Regions from separate parts of the Caballeronia sp. LZ003 genome, predicted to be linked through region 2. Evidence: riboswitches for the same ligand, from Rfam matches in the RefSeq annotation. Region 2 holds a riboswitch; the other holds the start of a gene.
The links. A riboswitch is a leader RNA that binds a small molecule or an ion and turns the genes downstream of it on or off. The one in region 2 is predicted to bind thiamine pyrophosphate.
Positions count from the first base shown of each region.

Region 1: linked by a shared signal. The riboswitch ahead of thiC (phosphomethylpyrimidine synthase ThiC) and the one ahead of QCE79_RS12870 (FAD-dependent oxidoreductase) in region 2 are both predicted to bind thiamine pyrophosphate.

Region 1 is NZ_JARUXJ010000001.1:1,048,320-1,059,826, reverse strand. It holds gene QCE79_RS04870 (hypothetical protein) at 1-1,621, opposite strand, end outside; gene QCE79_RS04865 (EamA family transporter) at 2,603-3,541, opposite strand; TPP riboswitch at 3,843-3,982, shown strand; gene thiC (phosphomethylpyrimidine synthase ThiC) at 4,160-6,091, shown strand; gene QCE79_RS04855 (glycine zipper domain-containing protein) at 6,312-6,524, shown strand; gene QCE79_RS04850 (hypothetical protein) at 6,732-7,277, shown strand; gene QCE79_RS04845 (hypothetical protein) at 7,546-7,692, shown strand; gene QCE79_RS04840 (L-lactate permease) at 7,921-9,522, shown strand; gene QCE79_RS04835 (DMT family transporter) at 9,620-10,546, shown strand; gene QCE79_RS04830 (hypothetical protein) at 10,666-11,190, shown strand; gene arfB (alternative ribosome rescue aminoacyl-tRNA hydrolase ArfB) at 11,246-11,507, opposite strand, start outside.
Region 2 is NZ_JARUXJ010000001.1:2,846,428-2,857,934, forward strand. It holds gene thiE (thiamine phosphate synthase) at 1-400, opposite strand, end outside; gene QCE79_RS12860 (thiazole synthase) at 397-1,206, opposite strand; gene thiS (sulfur carrier protein ThiS) at 1,233-1,430, opposite strand; gene QCE79_RS12870 (FAD-dependent oxidoreductase) at 1,449-2,591, opposite strand; TPP riboswitch at 2,794-2,921, opposite strand; gene QCE79_RS12875 (ABC transporter ATP-binding protein/permease) at 3,170-4,912, shown strand; gene QCE79_RS12880 (hypothetical protein) at 5,052-5,534, shown strand; gene QCE79_RS12885 (DUF1828 domain-containing protein) at 5,536-6,321, shown strand; gene QCE79_RS12890 (glutamate synthase subunit beta) at 6,385-7,851, opposite strand; gene QCE79_RS12895 (glutamate synthase-related protein) at 7,930-11,507, opposite strand, start outside.

The DNA of each region.
Region 1 (11,507 bases), 1.8 Mb from region 2:
TGGCAACTTCTGACGAATCGCCATCAGCTGCAAAGAAGGAGCTTGAGCCGCCCGACAGTGCGACGACGGGTGCCGCGCCTACATTCGAAGTTGCGCCGACGAGCGACGGCGTGCCGACTTCGGACACATCGGCGCTTACGTGCAAAGGCGCGCCAACGAAGGTTGCTCTCACGCCACCCTGCATAGCCGAGATGTTCGCTGTGTTTTGTGCAACCTGAGCGCTTACCGCGTTCAACTGCGACATATTAACAGCGTCGGTGTCGCCGACTCCACTTGCAACACCAATGATTCGCCTGCTATAGCCAAAGTCGCCGCCGACACTGACCACGTTGTCCAGGCCGTAATCGTTAGAGTTTGCCCCCAGCGCAACTGAATTGACTCCATACGATTGCGCGCCGGAGCCCAACGCAAGTGACTTGATGTTTTGAGCGTATGAGCCATTCCCGAAGGCGGCACTTTGCTCCCCTTCAGATCGGCTAAAACCGCCCGCGGCAACGCTATACCATCCCGAAGCATTCGATTCGGCACCAAGGGCTAACGTGAACTTGTCAGTAGCTTGCGCGCTACCCCCGAGCGCGACCGCACTGAACTTCAGTGCCTTCGCTTCGTTGCCGAGGGCAACTGCATAACTGTCAGCGCCCACTGCACTGCCGCCGATCACCACCATGTTGTTGCCGCTAACGTTTATATAGCGCCCGATCGCGATACTGCTGTCCCCGGTTACTTGAGTCCGCGTGCCCAAGGCAATCGAATTAGGGCTATTCGCCTGCGCACTCCAACCCGTCGCGATCGCGCCATATGCGCCGGCGTAGGAACCTTCGCCAATCGCAATTGGGGCATCGCTACTGCCAGCGGATGCGTGATTCCCTAACACGGTACTGCTACCCGACCCGGATGCTCCGTTGCCAACAACCAAGCTGCTACTCGACCCGGATGCGCCAATCCCAACTACCAAGCTCCTATCAAGCGCACGTGCATTGGTTCCGAGCGCCGTACTATAACTATCGGCATAGGAACCAGCGCCAAGCGCAGTCGCACTATAGTCCCCACCCCAGGCATTCGTACCGATAGCGACACCGTTCAAACTCGCCCGGGCGTTCGCTCCAATTGCCGTTGCATCGGCATAGCTGGCATTCGCATGGGGCCCAATAGCGACGCTATTTTGTTTCGCGCTCGAACTTGCTCCAATCGCAACGGCCGCGAGATCACCCGAGTAACCGTCCGCAGTCGATGACACCTGTGCGCCGTTTCCAATAAGAACGCTACCTGTAACATCGTTGTATTGATTGTTCCCGATCATCGTTGCGCTGGCTTTGGCTACATTGCTATCGCCAATCACCGTCGCCGTGGCATTTACCGTATTGTTATCGCCGTAAATATTCGTTCCATCGCGCGATACCCCGGATGCCAACGAGTCGCCCCAACCCGTCACCGTCCCTGCAAATGCGCTTGACGTAGCCATCGCTGCCAAGCTGGTAAGCACCGCCAGCGTGACTGGTTTGAACCGAAAAGCATGAAATTTCATATATAATGATCGTATAAGAAAGACAAGTTGTGATGCGTAATTGCGCTGCGTTAGACGCCCGGCCAAGGTTCGTCTAACGTAGTTTTTTGTAGGCACGATAGTCGTCGCTAAAGCCTCCTTTATTGCTGTGCCAATGCTCGGACCGTTGTTAATAGAAACGCGGCGATAGCGGGTTGGCTGCATTGGTTTGGACAGAGATGCACCAATGACCAAAGACTCCGCCAAAAATCAAGCAATTCGTTTTTATTCTGTTGTTATCTCGTATTAAAAATCATCCATATGCCTTGAATGGCGTTTCTAAGCTCAACCTACTTCAGGATGGGATGGAGCCAAAGCGGATACCGAGGAATTTTGAAGGTCCTGCTCTTACTCGATTAATCAACCTGCTTCCAAACACTATAACCAATGTAATTGAAAGCAATGAAGCAACGCTTCAAATTTTTCGAATTTGCTTATTTTTGAGTCTATCGGGACTACACCCGGAGGGGGCCATTGCGCCTTGCATAGCGGACATGCAGCATTATGTCTTCATGAACGCAGCTCCATGCACACAAGTATGTGCTACGTTTTTTAAAAAACAATCGCTCAAAGAAGCTAAATATAAATGTGGATGTGGTCGCTACAGCGCGCCATTCATTCACGTGACATGAGTTATTTTCAGACGCCTATCGTGTGACGGACGTCGTGTGCAGACGCGGGAGGAAGTGCCCGGCAAGCTTTTCATTGGACGCCACCTGATCGCGCTATAACGCGTCGGTAGAGGAAACAGCAAGCTGTTTTAGCTCAAGCGTCCATCACCTGATCGAGACCATTCGAATTCGCGGCTAACTAGTTGCACTCGCGGCGGTTCGTGCTACGGCGTGCTATGAGAAAGGGGGATGGTGGCTCGGAAGCGCGCGAGATTTCTTAGGTAATGAAACTGATGACGTAACGGACCACGGTGCTTTTTCTAACAAGTCAAGTCAAGTCAAGCTAGTCCCGATTCCTATCTACGATAGTTGCTATCTTTACAAGAAGCGTCGGGCGGCGATTCAGTTTTATTCGACAGCCCTTGCCTACAAGGCCAGATTCCTGCGCTCAAACCAACTCCCGCCGCCGATAATCAAACCAAAACGACAACGCAACGCTCATCAAAATCACGACCGTGGCAACAACCGTCCACTGCGTGATGATTTCCCCAAGCAACAAAGCGCCCAATAAAACCGCGACGACCGGATTCACGTAAAGACAACTCGTCGCGACAATCGTGCTCGTGTTCCGAATGAGAAAGTTATAAGCGACATACGCGGCCATCGATCCGATCACGACGAGATACAAGAACGAAAACCCCGCGCCCATGCTCATCGTGCCAAGGCGCTCGCCTGACACGAACGCGATGACAGTCGCGATAAGCCCGCCAAGCCCGATCTGCAACGCAGTCGACATCAGCAGATCGGAAGGCTGCGAAAGACGGCTTGCCAAATGCGCCCCGCCCGCCCAAAAAATTGCCGCGCACAAGATGGCAAGCGTGCCGACGGTCGAGCTCGGCGAGGGATCGCCATGATTGAGCAACACGATACCCACGAGACCCAGCGCCACCGCAAACCATTCGCCCTTCGCCACACTGCGCCCGGCAAGCGCGGTGAAGATCGTCGCGAAGAGCGGCACGGTAGCCACCATCACGGCAGCCGTGCCGGTTCCCACCGTGCGCATGCCGTAAGCCATCATCCCGCTCGACAAACCTTCGAGCAAAGTCCCGACGATCGCTGCATTCCGTACTTCACGCGCCGTCGGCCACACCGCCTTGCGATGCACGGCAATCGCGAAGAGACCGACGCCAGCGCACAGGTTACGCAGGCCGCCGAGCATGAGCGGCGGAAACGATTCGAGCGCCAGGTGAATGCCGAGATACGTCGATCCCCACACGAGATAAACGACGGCCAACGCGAGCGCGACGCGTCCCTTGAGGCTGCGAGGAGCGCGAAACGGAAAGCGGTCGGGAAAACCGAGCGGCAGACGCGGAGGTACGGCAGACATGCATTACTCCGCGAAGCGCGCCCGGATCGGGGCAAGAGACTTGCAATGGGGACTGCCGCCAATCGACCGAACGGGGCATGAGCTTGAAGAACGCGCGCGCCAGGTGACGAACGAGGCGGGACTGACGATGGACGGCATGACGGAGCGAAAGAAGTGCGGAAGCGACAGGCGGGGCGACTGCTGACGACATCCGGGTAAGTACCGAAAATCGCGCGCTCGCCATTATGCAGTAAGCGCCTGCGCTTCAGCGCAAACTTCGCGAACGGTTGCCAAGATGCCACGCCACGATGTATGGTGACGCCTGCTAACGCGGGGGTCCTGCGTTGCACATCGCGATTCGTCCGGCTGCGTCGACTGAATGGCCCGTGCAATGTGGGTGAGAAATACCCTTTGAACCTGATCTGGATAATGCCAGCGCAGGGAAGCGTTCGGGCCTCGGCGCACGGTATCTCTCTCACGCGCCACGTCTTCTCGGGCCCGCACCTTTCCATCTCGTTCCTCCCTGTCTAGCTCCTGAATCAGCCGAGCTCGCCGGCGTTCGTTTGTTCGTCGTTCATTCGATCGCCCGCGTGCTCGCTGTCAATTACCGTCCCTGCGACTGAAAAGGAGAAACAGCACATGAATGCGAATCCCAAGTTCCTGTCCGAAAACGCCATCGTCGATGCAGCCGCCATCGCGCCGCTGCCCAACTCGCGCAAGGTCTACGTGACGGGTTCGACGCCCGACATCCGCGTGCCGATGCGCGAGATCACGCAGTCCGACACGCCCGACAGTTTCGGCGGCGAAAAGAATCCGCCGGTGTATGTGTACGACACGTCCGGCCCCTACTCCGATCCGGACGCGAAGATCGACATCCGCTCCGGTTTGCCCGCGTTGCGCGCCGGCTGGATCGAAGCGCGCGGCGACACCGAGGAACTCGCGGGTCTTTCGAGCGAATTCGGCCGCGAGCGCGCCGCCGATCCGAAAACGGCCGAGCTGCGCTTCCCGGATCTGCATCGTCATCCGCGACGCGCGACGCCCGGCAAGAACGTGTCGCAGATGCATTACGCGCGGCAGGGCATCGTCACGCCGGAGATGGAATACATCGCCATTCGCGAGAATCAGCGCCGCGCCGAATACCTCGAAAGCCTCAAGACGAGCGGTCCGAACGGCGAAAAACTCGCCGCGATGATGGGCCGTCAGCATCCCGGCCAGTCGTTCGGCGCGGTGCCTTTCGACAAGGACGCCCTGAAGGCCATCACGCCCGAGTTCGTACGCGATGAAGTGGCGCGCGGCCGCGCGATCATCCCCGCGAACATCAATCACCCGGAAAGCGAGCCGATGATCATCGGGCGCAACTTCCTCGTGAAGATCAACGCGAACATCGGCAATTCGGCGGTGAGTTCGTCGATCGGCGAGGAAGTCGACAAGATGACCTGGGCGATCCGCTGGGGCGGCGACACGGTGATGGACTTGTCCACGGGCAAGCATATTCACGAGACGCGCGAGTGGATCATCCGCAATTCGCCGGTGCCGATCGGCACGGTGCCGATCTATCAGGCGCTCGAAAAGGTCAACGGCAAGGCGGAAGACCTGACCTGGGAAATCTTTCGCGACACGCTCGTCGAGCAAGCCGAGCAAGGCGTCGATTACTTCACCATTCACGCGGGCGTGCGTCTGCAATACGTACCGCTGACGGCCAACCGCATGACGGGTATCGTCTCGCGCGGCGGCTCGATCATGGCGAAATGGTGTCTCGCGCATCATCGGGAAAGCTTTATCTACGAGCACTTCGAAGACATCTGCGAGATCATGAAGCAGTACGACGTCTCGTTCTCGCTCGGCGACGGCCTGCGTCCCGGCTCCATCTACGACGCGAACGACGAAGCCCAGCTCGGTGAACTGAAGACGCTCGGCGAACTCACGCAGATCGCGTGGAAGCACGACGTGCAAGTGATGATCGAAGGCCCCGGCCATGTGCCGATGCAGCTCATCAAGGAGAACATGGACCTGCAACTGGAACGGTGCGACGAGGCGCCCTTCTACACGCTCGGGCCGCTCACCACCGACATCGCGCCGGGATACGATCACATCACCTCGGGCATCGGCGCGGCGATGATCGGCTGGTTCGGCACCGCCATGCTTTGCTACGTCACGCCGAAGGAGCATCTCGGACTTCCGAACAAGGACGACGTCAAGACCGGCATCATCACTTACAAGCTCGCGGCGCACGCGGCCGATCTGGCGAAGGGTCATCCGGGCGCGCAGGTGCGCGACAACGCGCTATCCAAGGCACGCTTCGAGTTTCGCTGGGAAGACCAGTTCAACCTCGGCCTCGATCCCGACAAGGCGCGCGAGTTTCACGACGAAACCTTGCCGAAGGATTCCGCCAAGGTCGCGCATTTCTGCTCGATGTGCGGCCCGCACTTCTGCTCGATGAAGATCACGCAGGACGTGCGCGACTTCGCGGCCAAGCAAGGCGTCTCCGAAAGCGATGCGCTCGCCAAGGGCATGCAGACCAAGGCCATCGAGTTCGTGAAGAAGGGCGCGGAGATTTATCAGCCGACCTGAAGCAAACGCTGACTGTACGCAACGGCCTGTGCTTCCTTGCAGGCCGTTTTTGCATGGCGCGCGCGTGCACCGTTTCGGGCATCTTTCCTGCTGATAAGCGAACGAACCGGCGAAAAAAACGTTGCGGCGTCCGTCGATGAAAGCCAGATCGTGATCGAACGGCAGGACGCGTGGGCAAAGCCGCGGCCGTTTCATTGATCAATCGTTCTGGAGAGTCGACATGAAAATCATCAAACAAATCGGCGCCGCAGCAGTGGTCGTTTCCCTTCTCGCCGGACTCACGGCCTGCGACAACATGACGACGCGTCAACGCGATACGGCTGTTGGCGCTGGTGTTGGCGCCGCGGGTGGGGCCGTGATCGGCGGAAGCGCGTTATCGACGTTGGGGGGCGCGGCAGTAGGCGGGGTTATCGGCAATCAAGTCGGGAAGTAAGCGGGCGATCCACAGCCATCTTATGCGGCAAGCAGCGATGCTTGCCGCCGCTTCGATCGAGGGCTGTTTCAGGATTGATACACGCCGAGGTTTGTTAGCGGACGCGCGACGCGCACGCCGCAACGATCGAGTAAGCTCCTTCTTAACGGACCCTTCCTCGCAATCGCATAGGTAGAGTCCGGCAAGCCGCAAGCAAGGAGCAGCATCATGATTTCCCCGCGCATCATCTTCGGTTACAGGGCAGCGGCCGTTTCGCTTGCTGCCGGATTGCTTCTCGGCGGATGCTACCTGCCGTATCCCGACTACCCCGCTTATTACTATCCGCCGGTTCCCGCTGCCTACACGCAACGTGAGTTCGCGTTACCGGCGCAAGGTGCTTCGGGCGTCAGTGCCGCGAACGCGCCGTCGCAAGCTCAGTACGCAGTGGCCGCGCCGACAGTCGACTACTCGACGATCTATACGAGCACGCCGTATGCGCCGGCTTATCCCTATCCTTACGCGTACGCACCTTATCCCGCTTACGCCGCTTATCCCGCATATGCTGCTTACCCCGGTTACTACGGCTACGGTTATCCGTCGGTGTCGATCGGCTTCGGCTACTGGGGCGGCGGCGGATGTTGCTGGGGACGCGGCTATGGCGGCGGATGGCATGGCGGCGGCGGTGGATGGCACGGCGGTGGCGGCGGATGGCACGGCGGCGGTGGCAGTTGGCAAGGCGGCGGTGGACATGGCGGTGGCGGCCATGGCCATTGAATAATGAAACCCCACGCTCGAATGCGGCGTCGATGTCGCATTCTGCGCCGCTATTACCGAAAAAAGTAACAACTCTGAAACATTTTCCGGCAATGCAGAAGCAATTCGCTTGCCTTGCCGCTCTGTACGATCGGTCACTTTCCTTATCCGACAAGGCCCTGGCGCATTACGCCGGTGCTTTGGCACGATTATCGCTAAATGGTATCCCTACTTATCGGACAGCGCGGGTGGCAGCCCAAGCGTTACCTATCGTTCTCGGGGATTGGACATGATGGCCTTCGCTTTTTTCCTGCTGTGGATGGTCGCATCCCTTGGGCTGCTCGCGCTCTGGGTGTTTCGCCAAGTGCCGGCATCGCGTCTTGATTCCAGCGCGGCACAACAAACAACGGCTACTCCAGCGACCGTCGAGAGCTGAGCGCCGCATCCCGCGAAACGCGTGACCAAGCGTCCGAACGGAGCAGATGCGTCACGTCCCTTTCCGCTTCCATCCGGCATCCTTACGCCAATATTCAAGCCTTGACGAGGGCCATCCTCGCCCTATTCTTAGTGAGCGCGTTATGCGGTTGCTTAAAGTCTTCGATACCACTCGAACCAGCAGCGAAGACCGCGGCATCCATCCAAGAATAGAGAAACAGGAGACCCGATGTTCCATCAGATCCTCACGCCTATCGCGGGTTCGCTCGCGCTCTCCTTCATCGTTGCCGCGTTGCCTATCATCGTCGTACTCGTCATGCTCGGCTGGGCGCGCCGTCCCGCGTGGCAGGCTTCGCTTGCGGGACTGATCGTCGCGTTGATCATCGCGATGGTGGGCTGGCACTTCCCGGTTGGACTCGCGCTCGACTCCATCGCGGCCGGCGCCGTGTTCGCGCTCTGGCCGGTGATGTGGATCGTGTTCTCCGCGATCCTGCTCTACAACGTCGCGCAACGCTCGGGACGCTTCGAAGCGTTTCGCGTGTGGATGATCGACAACCTGCCGAACGACCGGCGCATCGTGCTCGTGGTCATCGGCTTTTCGTTCGGCGCATTGCTCGAAGGCATCTCGGGTTTCGGCACGCCGATCGCCATCACGAGTTCGCTCTTGATTCTGCTCGGCTTTCCGACGCTCGAAGCGCTCACGTTCACGCTGATCTTCAACACGGCGCCAGTCGCGTTCGGCGCGCTCGGCGTACCGATCACCGTGCTCGGCGCGGTCACGCATTTGCCCACCGATGCACTCGCCAAGATGGTCGGCCGCCAGTTGCCGTTCTTCGCGTTCTTCCTGCCGTTCTATGTTATCGGTATCTACGCGGGCTTTCGCAACATGCTGCGCGTGTGGCCCGTGCTGCTCGTCTCGGGCGGCGCGTTCGCGTTGACGCAGTACGTCACGTCGAACTACATCAGCTATTCGCTCACCGATGTCCTCTCCTCGCTCGTCTCGCTGATCCTCACGATAGCGTTCCTGCGCGTCTGGAAGCCCGCGCCCGACGAACGCTTCGCGGTGAACGTCGATCGCCTCGCCAACACGCGCGGCAACGTCTCGGCCGCTCAGGGATGGATGCCGTGGATCGTCGTCTCGGTCGTGGTGATCGTCTGGACGGTGGCCAAGATATTCCTCATCGGCGACGTGAAGATCCCGTGGCCGGGGCTCGACAAGGCGGTCTACATCACGCTCTACAATCAGCCTTACGGCGCCATCTGGGACTTCCAGCCGCTCGCCACCGGCACGGCGATTCTCGTGGCGGCCATCATCACCGCGCTCCTGGTGAAGTTGCCGGCAAGCGAGTTCGGCCACGCTATCGTCGATACCTGGGTGCAAACGCGCATTGCCATCTTCACGGTGGCGACCATCGTCGGGCTCGCGTATCTCATGAACTACTCGGGCATGAACTACACGCTCGGACTCGGGGTGGCCTCGGTCGGGCCGTTCTTCCCGCTCGTGTCGGCCTTTCTCGGCTGGGTGGCGGTGTTTCTCTCAGGCAGCGATACCTCGGGCAACGCGCTCTTCGGCAACCTTCAGGTGGTCGCCGCTCATCAACTCAATCTCAATCCGGTGCTGATGGCCGCGACCAATTCGTCCGGCGGCGTGATGGGCAAGATGATCTCGCCGCAAAACATTTCGACGGGCGTCGCCACGACCGAACTCAAGGGCAAGGAAGGACTCGTTTTCGCGCGCACCTTCAAGCATTCGATTCTGCTCACCATCATTCTCGGCATTCTCGTGTGGCTGCAGCAGAACGTGTTGACGTGGATGATTCCGCCACATTGATTGTTCCTTGCGGTCTCATCGGCGCGATGACCGACGGCACGCGGCGCGGTGCTAACATGCGCGGACTTTTCCTTGGAACACTGAAGTCCGCATCGTCATGTCACCCGTCAATTTGTTGCAACTCGTCTGTCTCGCCGCGCTCTGGGGCGCGTCGTTTCTCTTTATCCGCGTGGGCGTCGCCGAGTTCGGCGTCGCGCCGCTCATGGCCTTGCGCGTCGGCATCGGCGCCGTGTTTCTCGTCGCCATGCTGCTCGGCCGCCGCCAGTTTTCGAGCAGTCTCGCGATCATGCGCAAGCGTGCGCTACCGCTACTCATCGTCGGCATTCTCAATTCGGCCGCGCCGTTCTGCCTCTTCGCTTATGCGGAGCTGACGCTTTCGGCCGGCGCCACATCCGTCATCAATGCGACGACGCCGCTGTGGGGCGCGCTCGTCGCCTATCTCTGGCTGAAGGACCGCCTCACGACCTTGCGCACTATCGGCACGGCGATCGGTTTCGCGGGGGTGCTGCTGCTCGTGTGGAATCAGATAGAAGGCTCGCCCGGATCGGCGGGATCGGGCGCGGCGGGCGTGTTGGCGGCGGCCGCGGCGCTCGCGGCATCGGCGCTATATGGTGTTGCGGGCAACTTCGCGAAAAAGTATCTGATGGACGTCGATGCCATGACCAACGCCGCGGGCAGCATGATCGGCGCGACGCTCGTGCTCGCGCCTATCGCCTTCGTCACGTGGCCCGCCGCGCCGGTCTCCGCGCCTGCATGGGCGGCGGTGCTCGCGCTGGGCGTGGGTTGCACGGGTATCGCGTACTTCATCTACTACCATCTGGTCGCGGTCGTCGGTCCCGCGCGCGCGATGACCGTCACTTTCGTCATTCCGCTCTTCGGCATTCTGTGGGGCGCGTTGTTTCTGCATGAGCGGGTGTCGCTCGTCATGCTCGAAGGCTGTGCCGTCGTCCTTGCGGGCACCGCGCTCGCCACCGGCGCGATCAAGCGCCTGCCGTTTTCAGGACGCCGCAAGCTCGTAGGCTGAACTAGACTGCAAACAGCGCAGCCGCTGCCGCAGTGCGAGATTCATCGAATTGTTCGGATGCGCGTTGCATTTCGTGCAACGCGCCGGCATGCGCATCCATGCGTTTCCTGGAGCAGACCATGCACGACTTTTTCGCGAAGGCCAGGCACGAATTGATGAAGATGCTGCCGCCCACCTTGTTCTTCTTCGTCGTGCTGCACGTGGTGATGGTCGTGCACGCGCTCATGGTGAAAGGCGCCGGCCTGTCGATTCCCGCGTCGGCATCCGTGCTCGTCGCCTCGCTCATTCTCGGCAAGGCGGTTCTACTCGCCGATATGCTTCCGTTCATCAATCGCTATCCCGAGCGCCCGCTCATCTGGAATGCGGGATGGAAAACCGTCATTTATACGCTCGTCGCGCTGGTGCTTCATTATCTGGAGCGCTTGTTCGAGTTCTGGAAAGAGACGCATAGTCTTGCGGCCGCGCACCAGGACTTGCTGGACCATCTGAACTGGCCGCAATTCTGGGCCGTGCAGATTCTGCTCGTCACGCTCGTCTTCAACTATTGCGTCTTCGCGGAACTCGCGCGCGTGCTCGGACGCGGCAGGCTTAAGACGATCATGCTCGGGCCGCTCGATGTATCGCCCGCGGAGCAGCACGGCTGACGCGCCGCTTCAACTCCCGCTCGAATCGCGCTCGAATCCCGCTTGAATCCCCGCTTCAGTCGCCGTGCACCGGCCCGCGCCCGGCCTTGATCGCCCCGCGCCTGACCTTGCCTTCGACGCGCCGCACTTGCGAACCGCGCGTTGGCTTGGTCGCGATGCGCTTGCGCCGCACGATGCTCACGCTGCGAATCAGCTCGTCGAGCCGCGCGAGCGCCGCCGCGCGATTCATGTCCTGCGTCCGATATTCCTGCGCCTTGATGACGACCACGCCATCGCGCGTCACGCGGCTATCCGACAGCGCGAGCAGCCGCGCCTTG
Region 2 (11,507 bases):
TGTCGAAGTCGCTTGGCCACGCGTCTTCTTTCTGTTCGTCGCCGGCGCGCCATGCCATTGCCAGGACGAGCGCATCGTGCGGTTCGAAATTGCAGTCGAGGAACGCCGCCAGCGCAGCCAGCCAGTCGTCGGAACGCTCGCCTTCGAGAACGTGGCGCGCGCCTGCATGCAGCAATATCACGCGATGTTCGTACGCTTCCAGCACCGTCGCATTGCCCGCGGCGTATGGCTCGTTGACGACGAGCAGATCCTGCGCACTTGGCGTATCCGGCACGGTCAGGCAGATGCGCCAGCGCGTTGGCGGCGCGGGCCACTCGCCGAGCCGCGCGCGGATACGTTCGGCGACTTCGGTCAACTCATCCGCCGGCGGCCAGAAAACTTCGTGTCCGAGCAAGCTCATGCAGCACCTCCGTCCTGATGCCAGAACGGCATGCCAACGACCGGCGTGCTGGCCTGCGCGCTGTCGCGCTCGGCCATCGGACCGGCGAGAAACGCCGTGCGCCCGGCTTCGACACCCAGGGCGAACGCGCGCGCCATCTGCGACGGAAAGGTCGCCTGCGACACGGCGGTGTTCAAGAGCACACCGTCGAAACCCCACTCCATCACCTGGCACGCATGCGAGGGCACGCCGAGGCCTGCATCGACGATCAGCGGCACGTCTGGCAGCCGCTCGCGCAACGTGCGCAGACCGTAGGGATTGGTCACGCCCTTGCCGGTGCCGATGGGCGCGCCCCAGGGCATCAACGCCTCGCAGCCGGCATCGAGCAGACGGCGGCCGATCACGAGATCCTCGGTGCAATAAGGCAGCACCTTGAAGCCGTCGCGCACGAGCTTGCCCGCCGCTTCGACGAGGCCGATCGGGTCGGGCTGCAACGTGTAGTCGTCGCCGATCAGTTCCAGCTTGATCCACGGCGTGTCGAAAACCTCGCGCGCCATGTAGGCGGTGGTCAGCACTTCATCGACGCTCTGGCAGCCCGCCGTGTTTGGCAGCAGCGCGACGCCGTGACGCTTGAGGACTTCGAAAAAACCGGCCTCGCCAGTCTCGGACTGACGGCGCAGCGCGACGGTCACCATGCCGGGCCGCGCGGCATCGATGGAATCCGAAAGCGATTGCAGCGACGGATAACGCGATGTGCCGAGCAGCACACGGCTCGGGAACGTCTGGCCGTAGAGCGTAAGACTATGGGCGGCGGTGTGTGAGGTCATGATTCGATCCTTCGGATTCGATAGATTCAGCCGCCCGCGACGGGCGACACGACGTCGAGCTTGTCGCCGGCTCGAAGCGTCTTCGTGCCGTGCTCGCCGCGCGCGACGAACTGTCCGTTGAGCGCGACCGCGAACGGCGGTTTGGCGCCGAATACGGCGAGCGCGTCGGTGACGGTGGCGGCATCGGTCAGACTGAATTCGCGCTGATTGATGTGGATGTTCATGGCTTTGACTTTCGATGACTAGAGCGCGGCCGCGATGGCCGGTTCGCTATGCAGAAGTTCGGACCAGCGCGCGCCGCCGCGATAATCCGCGAACGATGCGGCGTCCGCGACGGTTCCGCCCGCGATGGCTTGGGCGAGTGCGCAGGCGGCATCGGCGACTTCCGGCGCGATCATGAAGCCGTGCCGATACAGGCCGTTCACGCGCACGGTCCGCGCCCCGTCCCAGACGATGGCCGGCCGATGATCCGGCAGCGTCGGCCGGCACTGAGAATTGAGTTCGAGGATGCGCGCCTCGCCGAAACCCGGATGCACCGCGAATGCCGCACTCATCAGTTCCAGCGCCGAGCGCACGCTCACGGGCGACATGTCCTCGCCTTCGACTTCGGTCGCGCCGATCACGTAAAGATCGTCCTCTTTCGGCGCGATATACAGCGGATAACGCGGATGCAGCAGCCGCACCGGCCGCGACAACCCGATGCCCGGCGCATGCACGCGCGCCACTTCCCCGCGAATACCACGCAACGCGGGCCACGCCGTTTTGCCGCCCAGCCCACGGCAATCGATGATCCAGCGCGCGTCGGGCAGAGCATCGACCGGAGAATTCCAGTGCGTGCGCACGCCGCGCGCCCCAAGTCCGGCCGCGAGCGCTCGAAGCGCCTGACGATTGTCGAGTTGACCTTCGTGCGGCAGCAGCCAGCCTTGCGCGAAACGCGTGCCGAGCGCGGGTTCCGCTTGCGCGACTTCCGCGCCCGCGAGCTTGACGAAGCCGCCATCGAGCAAGCTCGCAGGCGCGTTGGCGCGCAACCTGCGTTCGAATAGCGGCGCTTCCGCGCGATCCGCGCCGTGCCAGACGACGAGCGTGCCGTTGCGCTGAAAGTAAACCGGCTCGGGCAAATCGGCGATGAGCCCCGGCCAGCGTTCCAGCGACGCCGCGCCGAGTTCGACGACGAGCGGCTCCGCACTCGTCGCCTCGGCGAGCGGCGCGAGCATCGCGGCGGCCACCCACGCAGCCGACTGCGTGCCCGCCTCGTCGCCGCGCTCGTATAGCGCGACGCCGTGGCCCGCGCCCGCGAGTTGCCACGCCACGAGCCGCCCGACGAGTCCTCCGCCGATGACGGCGAAGTCTGGCCGGCGCGCGGCGGGCTGATGGATCGTGTTCACTTTTCCGATGTCTCCTGTCGATCGAAACGAGGCTGGGCGCCGCTCCGGTCTTATCCACGACTGATAACGCCGTGCAGCAAACGCACGAACGCGAAGACAAAACTTGCAGAGGAGAGACCGGCCCGGCAGCGGCAGCGCAAACAACGCGCGCCAGGCGGAAAAGAAAGATGATGGAAGAACCTGGAGGAAAGGCGCGACGGCCGCGCGTTCTCCGGAAACTTCCCTCGCCGGTATTACCCGGATCGGGTGCAAAGGGTCTCTCTCAGCCTCGCCGCGCCAGCACACCGATAATTCGATGACATCGCGCGCGAAGCACCCCTGTTTCGTCGAAGATCATTAGACCATGAAAGCCAAAGCCGCTGCAAACCGGGATTCCCCGCCTTTGGTCGCCTCGGTCGGCACTCTGGCACAATGCCGCGAGCATGGTTCTCCGCATGGTTGTGCGAATGAGCACGGAATTAAGCGGCAGTTAAGGGAACCTCTGAACAATCTGCGGGACAGGAAAGAGGCTGCGCGTGTGAGTATCGCGGCGCGGTGCGTCCATTCGTAACTCGGACCGGCATATCATCAGGAAGGTCATGGCCAATTCTCAACCGGAAAACACGCAGCAACAAGCCGACACGGTCTCTGCGTGGAGCCTCATCAAGCCCTACTGGGTCTCGGAGGAGCGCGGCTTCGCATGGGGTCTGCTTGTTGCCATCATCGCGATCAACATGACGGTCGTATGGATCAACGTGCGGCTCAACAGCTGGAGCGCGGCGTTCTACAACGCGCTGCAGAACAAGAACGTCCACGACTTTCCGCACCTTCTGCTGGTCTTCACCGGCCTCGCCTTCGCGTACATTCTGCTCGCGGTTTATGGGAGGTATCTGCGGCAGATGCTCGGCTTCCGCTGGCGCCAGTGGCTGACCAACAAGTATCTCGAACAGTGGTTCGGCGACCGCGCTTTTTACCGCATAGAACGCGACCGTCTCGCCGATAACCCCGACCAGCGGATCAGCGACGACCTGCAATCCTTCGCGACCACCACGCTGTCTCTGTCGCTCGATCTGCTTTCCACGCTAGTCACGCTCGTCACGTTCATCACCATTTTGTGGACGCTCGCGGGCGCGCTGACCATCACGGCATTCGGCACGCCGCTTGTCATTCCCGGCTACATGGTCTGGGCGGCGGCGCTTTACGCGATCATCGGCTCGGTCATCATCCAGAAGGTCGGACATCCGCTGGTGTCGATCAACTACCAGCAACAGAAGGTCGAGGCCGATTTCCGCTTCGGGCTGATTCGCGTGCGCGAGAATGCCGAGCAGATCGCGTTTTACGATGGCATCGCCACCGAGACGGCCAACGCGAAGACCATCTTCCAGCGCATTCGCGACAACTGGTGGATGATCATGAAGTACACGAAGCGCATGACCTTCGTGCTCAGTTTCTACGGACAGATCGCCATCATCTTCCCAATCATGGTTGCCGCGCCGCGCTACTTCGCGGGCGCGTTCTCGTTCGGCGTCTTGATGCAGATTTCATCGGCGTTCGGCACGGTCAGCGATTCGTTCTCCTGGTTCATCAACAGTTACTCGACCTTGGTCGAATGGCGCGCCACGGTGAATCGTCTGCGCGAATTCAAGCGTGTGATGCGCTCGACGCATATCCGCGAGGAAACGTCGCCGGCAACGGCGCATGGCGGTATCAACCTGCATTACACGAGCACGAAAGCGCTGAAGACCAAGGGGCTTGCGCTCGCACTGCCGAATGGCACGCCGCTTTCGCGCGTGGGCGACGTGACGATAGAACCGGGATCGCGCTGGCTAATAGTCGGGCCGTCGGGCGCGGGCAAGAGCACGCTGATGCGGGCTCTGGCGGGCCTTTGGCCGTTTGGCGACGGTAGTATCGACGCACCCGTCGACGCGAAGATGCTGTTTATCCCGCAAGTGAGCTATCTGCCGATCGGTACGCTGCGCGCGGCGTTGAGCTATCCGTCGCCGGGTGGCACCTTCACCGACGAGGAATCGCGCGAGGCGCTGCGTCTGTGCAATCTGGCCGAGTATGGCGACCGCCTGGAAGAAAGTGCGCACTGGGCGCGCAGCTTGTCGCCGGGCGAGCAACAGCGTCTTGCCGCCGCGCGCGTGCTGCTGCACAAGCCCGACTTCCTGTTCCTCGACGAAGCCACCAGCGCGCTCGATGCGGATAACGAACTGCATATCTATAACACGCTCGTCGAACGTTTGCCGAAGGCGGCGATTTTGAGCGTTGCGCACCGGGAGTCGGTGGCGCTGTTCCATGATTATCGGATCGAGATAGAGAGGACGATGGCGGAGGCTTGATTCCGTCTCTTGCTGAATGAAGAACCGCATCCGCGAGCAATTGTGGGTGCGGTTTTTCTTATTTGTGGCGGTGAGTAACTTGCCCTGCGCGCGACGTCATAGACTTCGAAGCGTTACGGCAGACAGTCACAAATAATCGATGGACTTCCTTCTACTGACAGACGACGATCTCGCATCGATGCGCCACGCGCCAAAATCCATCGTCAACAAGGGGGCGCGGTGGGTAACGAAAGGCGGTCACCGCGAAAAGAATTACGTGCTCCACGATGCACGCGATATGACACAGGTTTATCGGCTCTTTCTTCGCGTCTCGCTGACCAGAGCCAGTGCGTTTTCAGTCGGTCTCGCGCGTGTGTGGTCACCTGATGCAACCCTTGTGCTCGTGCGTTACAACGGTCCTTATCACGGGCACAGAAATGTTATCGAGCGCGTCAAGGTTCCCTTAGGCTGTCACAAGCATGTCGCCACCGAACGATACATGCGTGCCGGCCACGATCCGGACGGCTATGCTGAATCGGTCTACGACTACAATTCGGTTGAGGGAGCATTTGATTGTCTCTGCAGGGATTGCAGCGTCGACTTGCTTGACTACAACCCGTTTCAATCCGAGCTCGAGTTCTGACATGCTGCGCGACGCACCTGATACGGTTAAACGACTGCTCTGCGAGTCATGGTGTTCCGAGCTGGACGTGGCACAAGACGGTGATGCGCTTCGCTTGTCCATGCCGCTGCTGGAACCGGATGGCGACTACGTGACGGTCTGGCTTCGTCAAACGATGGGCGGCTGGCTCATCGAAGATGCGGGCACGACGTTGATGCGCATTTCCTACGACTCCGACGCTACTCTTCTCACGCGCGGTCCACGCCGTGTGCTGCTGGACAAGATGCTGGCGGAATACGGCGCGCGCCTTGGAGAAGATGGGCAGATCGTGTCCGAGTCAGACGAAACTTCACTCGGCATGTCTTTGCTTCGCTATGATCAAGCCTTGGTGCGCGTCAACGACCTAAAGACATGGAACAAGTCACGTGTCGCATCGACTTTTTCCGACGACCTGAAGCGTCATCTGATAGAGATTGTCGGAGTAGACAACGTGCTCGAGAACTATCTGGCGCCGCAAGTTCCCGACGCCGCTGACTACCCAATCGACTTCTCGCTCAGAGGCGGCCGCGCACCTCTTTTCGTATTCGGTGTCGCCACGCGGGAACGAGCGCGGCTGGCAACTATCGTCCTTCAGCATATCGATCAGCACATCGAGTCGTTCGATTCGATCGTGGTTTTTCAGGATGCCAGCGCGTTACCAAGCGGTGATTTACGTCGTTTGATGAACGCCGCCAACGACATGGTGGACTCGCTCGACGCGAAAGGCGCACTCGAAAAGAAAATCCGCCATCGCCTGAGAACGGCATAACCCCGCCAACAAAAAAGGGCGAACCCCAAAGGCCCGCCCTTTTCTCCCATCAACCCCGCTCTCTTATCGCGGCAATTCGCTACTGCCCATCAAATACGCATCCACCGACCGCGCGCACTGGCGCCCTTCGCGAATCGCCCACACCACGAGCGACTGACCGCGCCGCATATCGCCCGCGGTAAACACCTTGTCCACCGACGTGTAATACGCTTTGTCACCTTCGGTCGAGGCGCGCACGTTACCGCGCGCGTCCTTGTCGACGCCAAACGCATCCAGCACCGGCGAAGCTGGCTGCGTGAAGCCCATGGCGAGCAGCACGAGGTCGGCCTTCAGCTCGAACTCGCTGTTCGGCACTTCCTGCATCTTGCCGTTCTTCCACTCGACGCGCACCGCGATCAGCTTCTCGACCTTGCCGTTCTTGCCTTCGAAACGCTTCGTCGCAACCGACCAGTCACGCTCGCAACCCTCTTCATGCGACGACGACGTACGCAGCTTGATCGGCCAGTAGGGCCACACGAGCGGCTTGTTCTCTTCCTCGGGCGGCTGCGCGAGCAGTTCGAACTGCACCACGCCCTTAGCGCCATGCCGGTTCGAGGTGCCGACGCAATCCGAACCCGTGTCGCCACCGCCGATCACGACGACATGCTTGCCCTTCGCGACCAGTTGCTCCGCGAGCTTGTCGCCTGCGTTAACCTTGTTCTGCTGCGGCAGGAATTCCATCGCGTAATAGATGCCTTCCAGCTCGCGCCCCGGCACCGGCAGATCGCGCGGCGTTTCCGAACCGCCCGCCACCACGACCGCATCGAACTGTTCTTTCAGTTCGTCCGGCGTGATGGTTTCCTTGGCCGTATTGCCGATGTGCCCCGGCAGCGCGTCCTTGCCGATGAACACGTTGGTGCGGAACGACACGCCTTCCGCTTCCATCTGGCGCATGCGGCGGTCGATCAGCCACTTCTCCAGCTTGAAGTCGGGAATGCCATAACGCAGCAAACCACCAATGCGATCGTTCTTTTCGAACACAACCACGTCGTGACCGGCGCGTCCCAGTTGCTGCGCGACCGCGAGCCCGGCGGGACCGGAGCCGACCACCGCAACCTTCTTGCCGGTCTTGTGTTTGGGCGGCTGCGGCGCGACCCAGCCTTCGGTCCACGCCTTGTCGATGATCGCGTGCTCGATCGACTTGATGCCCACCGGATCGTCATTGATACCGAGCGTGCAAGCCGACTCGCACGGCGCCGGACAAATGCGTCCCGTGAACTCGGGGAAGTTGTTGGTCGAATGCAGCACTTCGATCGCGCTCTTCCAGTCCTGACGGAACACGAGATCGTTGAAGTCCGGAATGATGTTGTTCACCGGACAACCGTTGTTGCAGAACGGAATGCCGCAGTCCATGCAGCGCGCGCCCTGAACCTTGGCGTCTTCATCGGTCAGCGCGGCGACGAATTCCTTGTAATGCTTGACGCGGGTCAGCGGTGCTTCGTACGCCTCGTGGCGGCGTTCGAACTCGAGAAAACCGGTTGCCTTGCCCATGTGGTTCTCTTCTTTCTCTGTATTTGGTGAGGAACTCGCTCTCCGGCGTACCGGAGAGCTCTTCTATAGTGAGACCGCTCAGGCCGCGAGTGCGTCCTTTGCCTTCTTCGCGCCGATCTCGCCGAGCGCGCGCTTGTAGTCGGTCGGGAACACCTTCACGAACTGACGGCGCGACGCATCCCAGTTCTCGAGCAGCGCCTTGGCACGCGGCGATCCGGTGAACTGGAAGTGACGCTCGATCAAACCCTTGAGCAGCGCTTCGTCGGTCTTGCCGGCATGCCACAGCGCGCGATCCACCGTGCGCTCCTGTTCGGCCTGTTGCAGCACCGGATCGAGCGCCACCATGGTCTTGTTGCACTTGGCGCCGAACGTGCCGTCCGGATCGAACACGAACGCGACGCCGCCCGACATGCCCGCCGCGAAGTTACGGCCCGTCTCGCCGAGCACGACCACCGTGCCGCCCGTCATGTATTCGCAGCCGTGATCGCCCGTGCCTTCGACGACTGCCGTCGCGCCCGAGTTACGCACGCAGAAGCGCTCGCCCGCCACGCCACGGAAGTACGACTCGCCTTCGATAGCGCCGTACATCACCGTGTTGCCGCAGATGATGTTCTCCTCGGACTTGCCACGGAAGTCGTTGGTCGGGCGAATGATGATGCGCCCGCCCGACATGCCCTTGCCGACATAGTCGTTACCGTCGCCGACGAGGTCGAGTGTCACGCCCTTGGCGAGGAACGCGCCGAAGCTCTGGCCCGCCGTGCCCTTCAACTGGATATGGATGGAGTCGTCGGGCAAACCGTCGTGGCCGTACTTCTTCGCGATCAACCCGGACAGCATGGCGCCGACCGTGCGGTTCACGTTGCGCACCGGCTGGATGAACGAAACGTGCTCGCCCTTCTCGATCGCCGCCTTCGACTTCTCGATCAACACGTGATCGAGCGCCTTGTCCAGACCGTGGTCCTGCACATCGACGTGCTTGCGCGCGACTTCCGCGCCCACCGGCACTTGATAGAACACGCGCGAAAAGTCGAGACCCTTTGCCTTCCAGTGTTCGACGCCCTTCTTCGTGTCGAGCAGTTCGGCGTGGCCGATCAGATCCTCGAACTTGCGAATACCCAGTTGCGCCATGATCTCGCGCACTTCTTCCGCAATGAAGAAGAAGAAGTTGACGACGTGTTCCGGCTGGCCAGTGAACTTCGCGCGCAGCACCGGATCTTGCGTCGCGACGCCGACCGGGCACGTGTTCAGATGGCACTTGCGCATCATGATGCAGCCTTCGACGACGAGCGGCGCCGTCGCGAAGCCGAATTCATCCGCGCCGAGCAGCGCGCCGATCACGACATCGCGGCCGGTCTTCATCTGGCCGTCGGCCTGCACGCGGATACGGCCGCGCAGACGGTTCAGCACCAACGTCTGCTGCGTTTCGGCAAGACCGAGTTCCCATGGCGTGCCCGCGTGCTTCAGCGACGACAAGGGCGATGCACCCGTGCCGCCATCATGGCCCGCGATCACGACGTGATCCGCCTTTGCCTTCGCCACACCCGCAGCGATGGTGCCGACGCCCACTTCGGACACCAGTTTCACCGAAATGCTCGCCGCGGAATTCACGTTCTTGAGATCGTGAATGAGCTGCGCCAGGTCTTCGATCGAATAGATATCGTGGTGCGGCGGCGGTGAAATGAGACCGACGCCCGGCACCGAGTAACGCAGCTTGCCGATATAGTCGGAAACCTTGTGGCCCGGCAGTTGACCGCCTTCGCCCGGCTTCGCGCCTTGCGCCATCTTGATCTGAATCTGATCCGCCGACGACAGATATTCCGCCGTCACGCCGAAGCGGCCCGATGCAACCTGCTTGATCTTCGAGCGCAGCGAATCGCCGTCTTTCAACGCGACGTCGGTGACGATTTCATCGCCGATCAGGGACTTGAGCGTGTCGCCGGTCTTGATCGGAATGCCGCGCAGTTCGTTCCGGTAGCGCTTCTCGTCCTCGCCGCCTTCGCCCGTGTTCGACTTGCCGCCGATACGGTTCATGGCGACCGCGAGCGTGGCGTGCGCTTCCGTGCTGATGGAGCCGAGCGACATCGCGCCGGTCGCAAAACGCTTCACGATGTCCTTCGCCGGCTCCACTTCGTCTAGCGGAATGGCCTTCGACGGGTCGAGCTTGAACTCGAAGAGACCACGGAACGTCATGTGACGCTTCGTCTGGTCGTTGATCAGATGCGCGTATTCCTTGTACGTCTGATACGAGTTGCTGCGCGCCGAGTGTTGCAGCTTGGCGATGGCATCCGGCGTCCACATATGCTCTTCGCCGCGCACGCGATAAGCGTATTCGCCGCCCGCATCGAGCATGTTCGCGAGAACCGGGTTGTCGCCGAAGGCATCGCGATGCAGGCGAATGGCTTCTTCCGCCACGTCGAAGATGCCGATGCCGCCGACCTTGGACGCCGTGCCACGGAAATACTTCTCCACGAGCTCGGAGGACAAGCCGACCGCTTCGAAAATCTGTGCGCCGGTGTAGGACATGTAAGTGGAAATGCCCATCTTCGACATGACCTTGTACAAGCCCTTGCCGACCGCCTTCGTGAAGTTGTAGATGACCTTCTCGGCCGACAGATCGCCCTTGAAGCCTTCCGCCATGTTGGCGAGCGTTTCCAGCGCGAGGTACGGGTGAACGGCTTCCGCGCCGTACGCCGCGAGCAGCGCGAAGTGATGCGTCTCGCGCGCCGACCCGGTTTCGACGACGAGACCCGTGCTCGTGCGCAGACCATGCTGCACGAGATGCGAGTGGATGGCCGACGTGGCGAGCAGCGCCGGAATCGCGACATTGTCGCGGTCCATCTTGCGGTCGGACACGATCAGCATGTTGTAACCGGACTTCACGGCATCGACAGCTTCGGCGCACAACGACGCAATGCATGCTTCCACGCCTTCCTTGCCCCAAGCCACCGGATAGCAGATGTTCAGTTCGTACGAGCTGAACTTGCCGCCGGTGTATTTGTCGATGGCGCGAATCTTCGCGATGTCTTTGAAGTCGAGCACGGGCTGCGACACTTCGAGACGCATCGTCGGGTTGATGTTGGTCGTGTCGAGCAGATTCGGCTTAGGACCGACGAACGAGACCAGCGACATCACCATGTTCTCGCGGATCGGATCGATCGGCGGGTTGGTCACTTGCGCGAACAACTGCTTGAAGTAGTGATAGAGCGTCTTGTTCTTGCCGGACATGACCGCGAGCGGCGAGTCGTTGCCCATCGAGCCCACGGCCTCTTCGCCCGACTGCGCCATGGGCGCCATCAGAAACTTGAGGTCTTCCTGCGTATAGCCGAACGCCTGCTGACGGTCGAGCAGCGCGGCGGCTTCGCGACGCTGCGTTTCGACGTCTTCCGCCTTCGGCTCGATTTCGTCGAGCTTGATACGCACGGCGTCGATCCAGCTCTTGTACGGCTTCGCGTTCGCGAGGTTGTCCTTGAGCTCCTTGTCCTCGATGATGCGGCCTTGTTCCATGTCGATCAGGAACATCTTGCCCGGCTGCAGACGCCACTTCTTGACGATCTTCGATTCCGGGATAGGCAGCACGCCCGATTCCGACGCGAGGATCACGAGGTCGTCGTCGGTGATGAGATAGCGCGCCGGACGCAGGCCGTTACGGTCGAGCG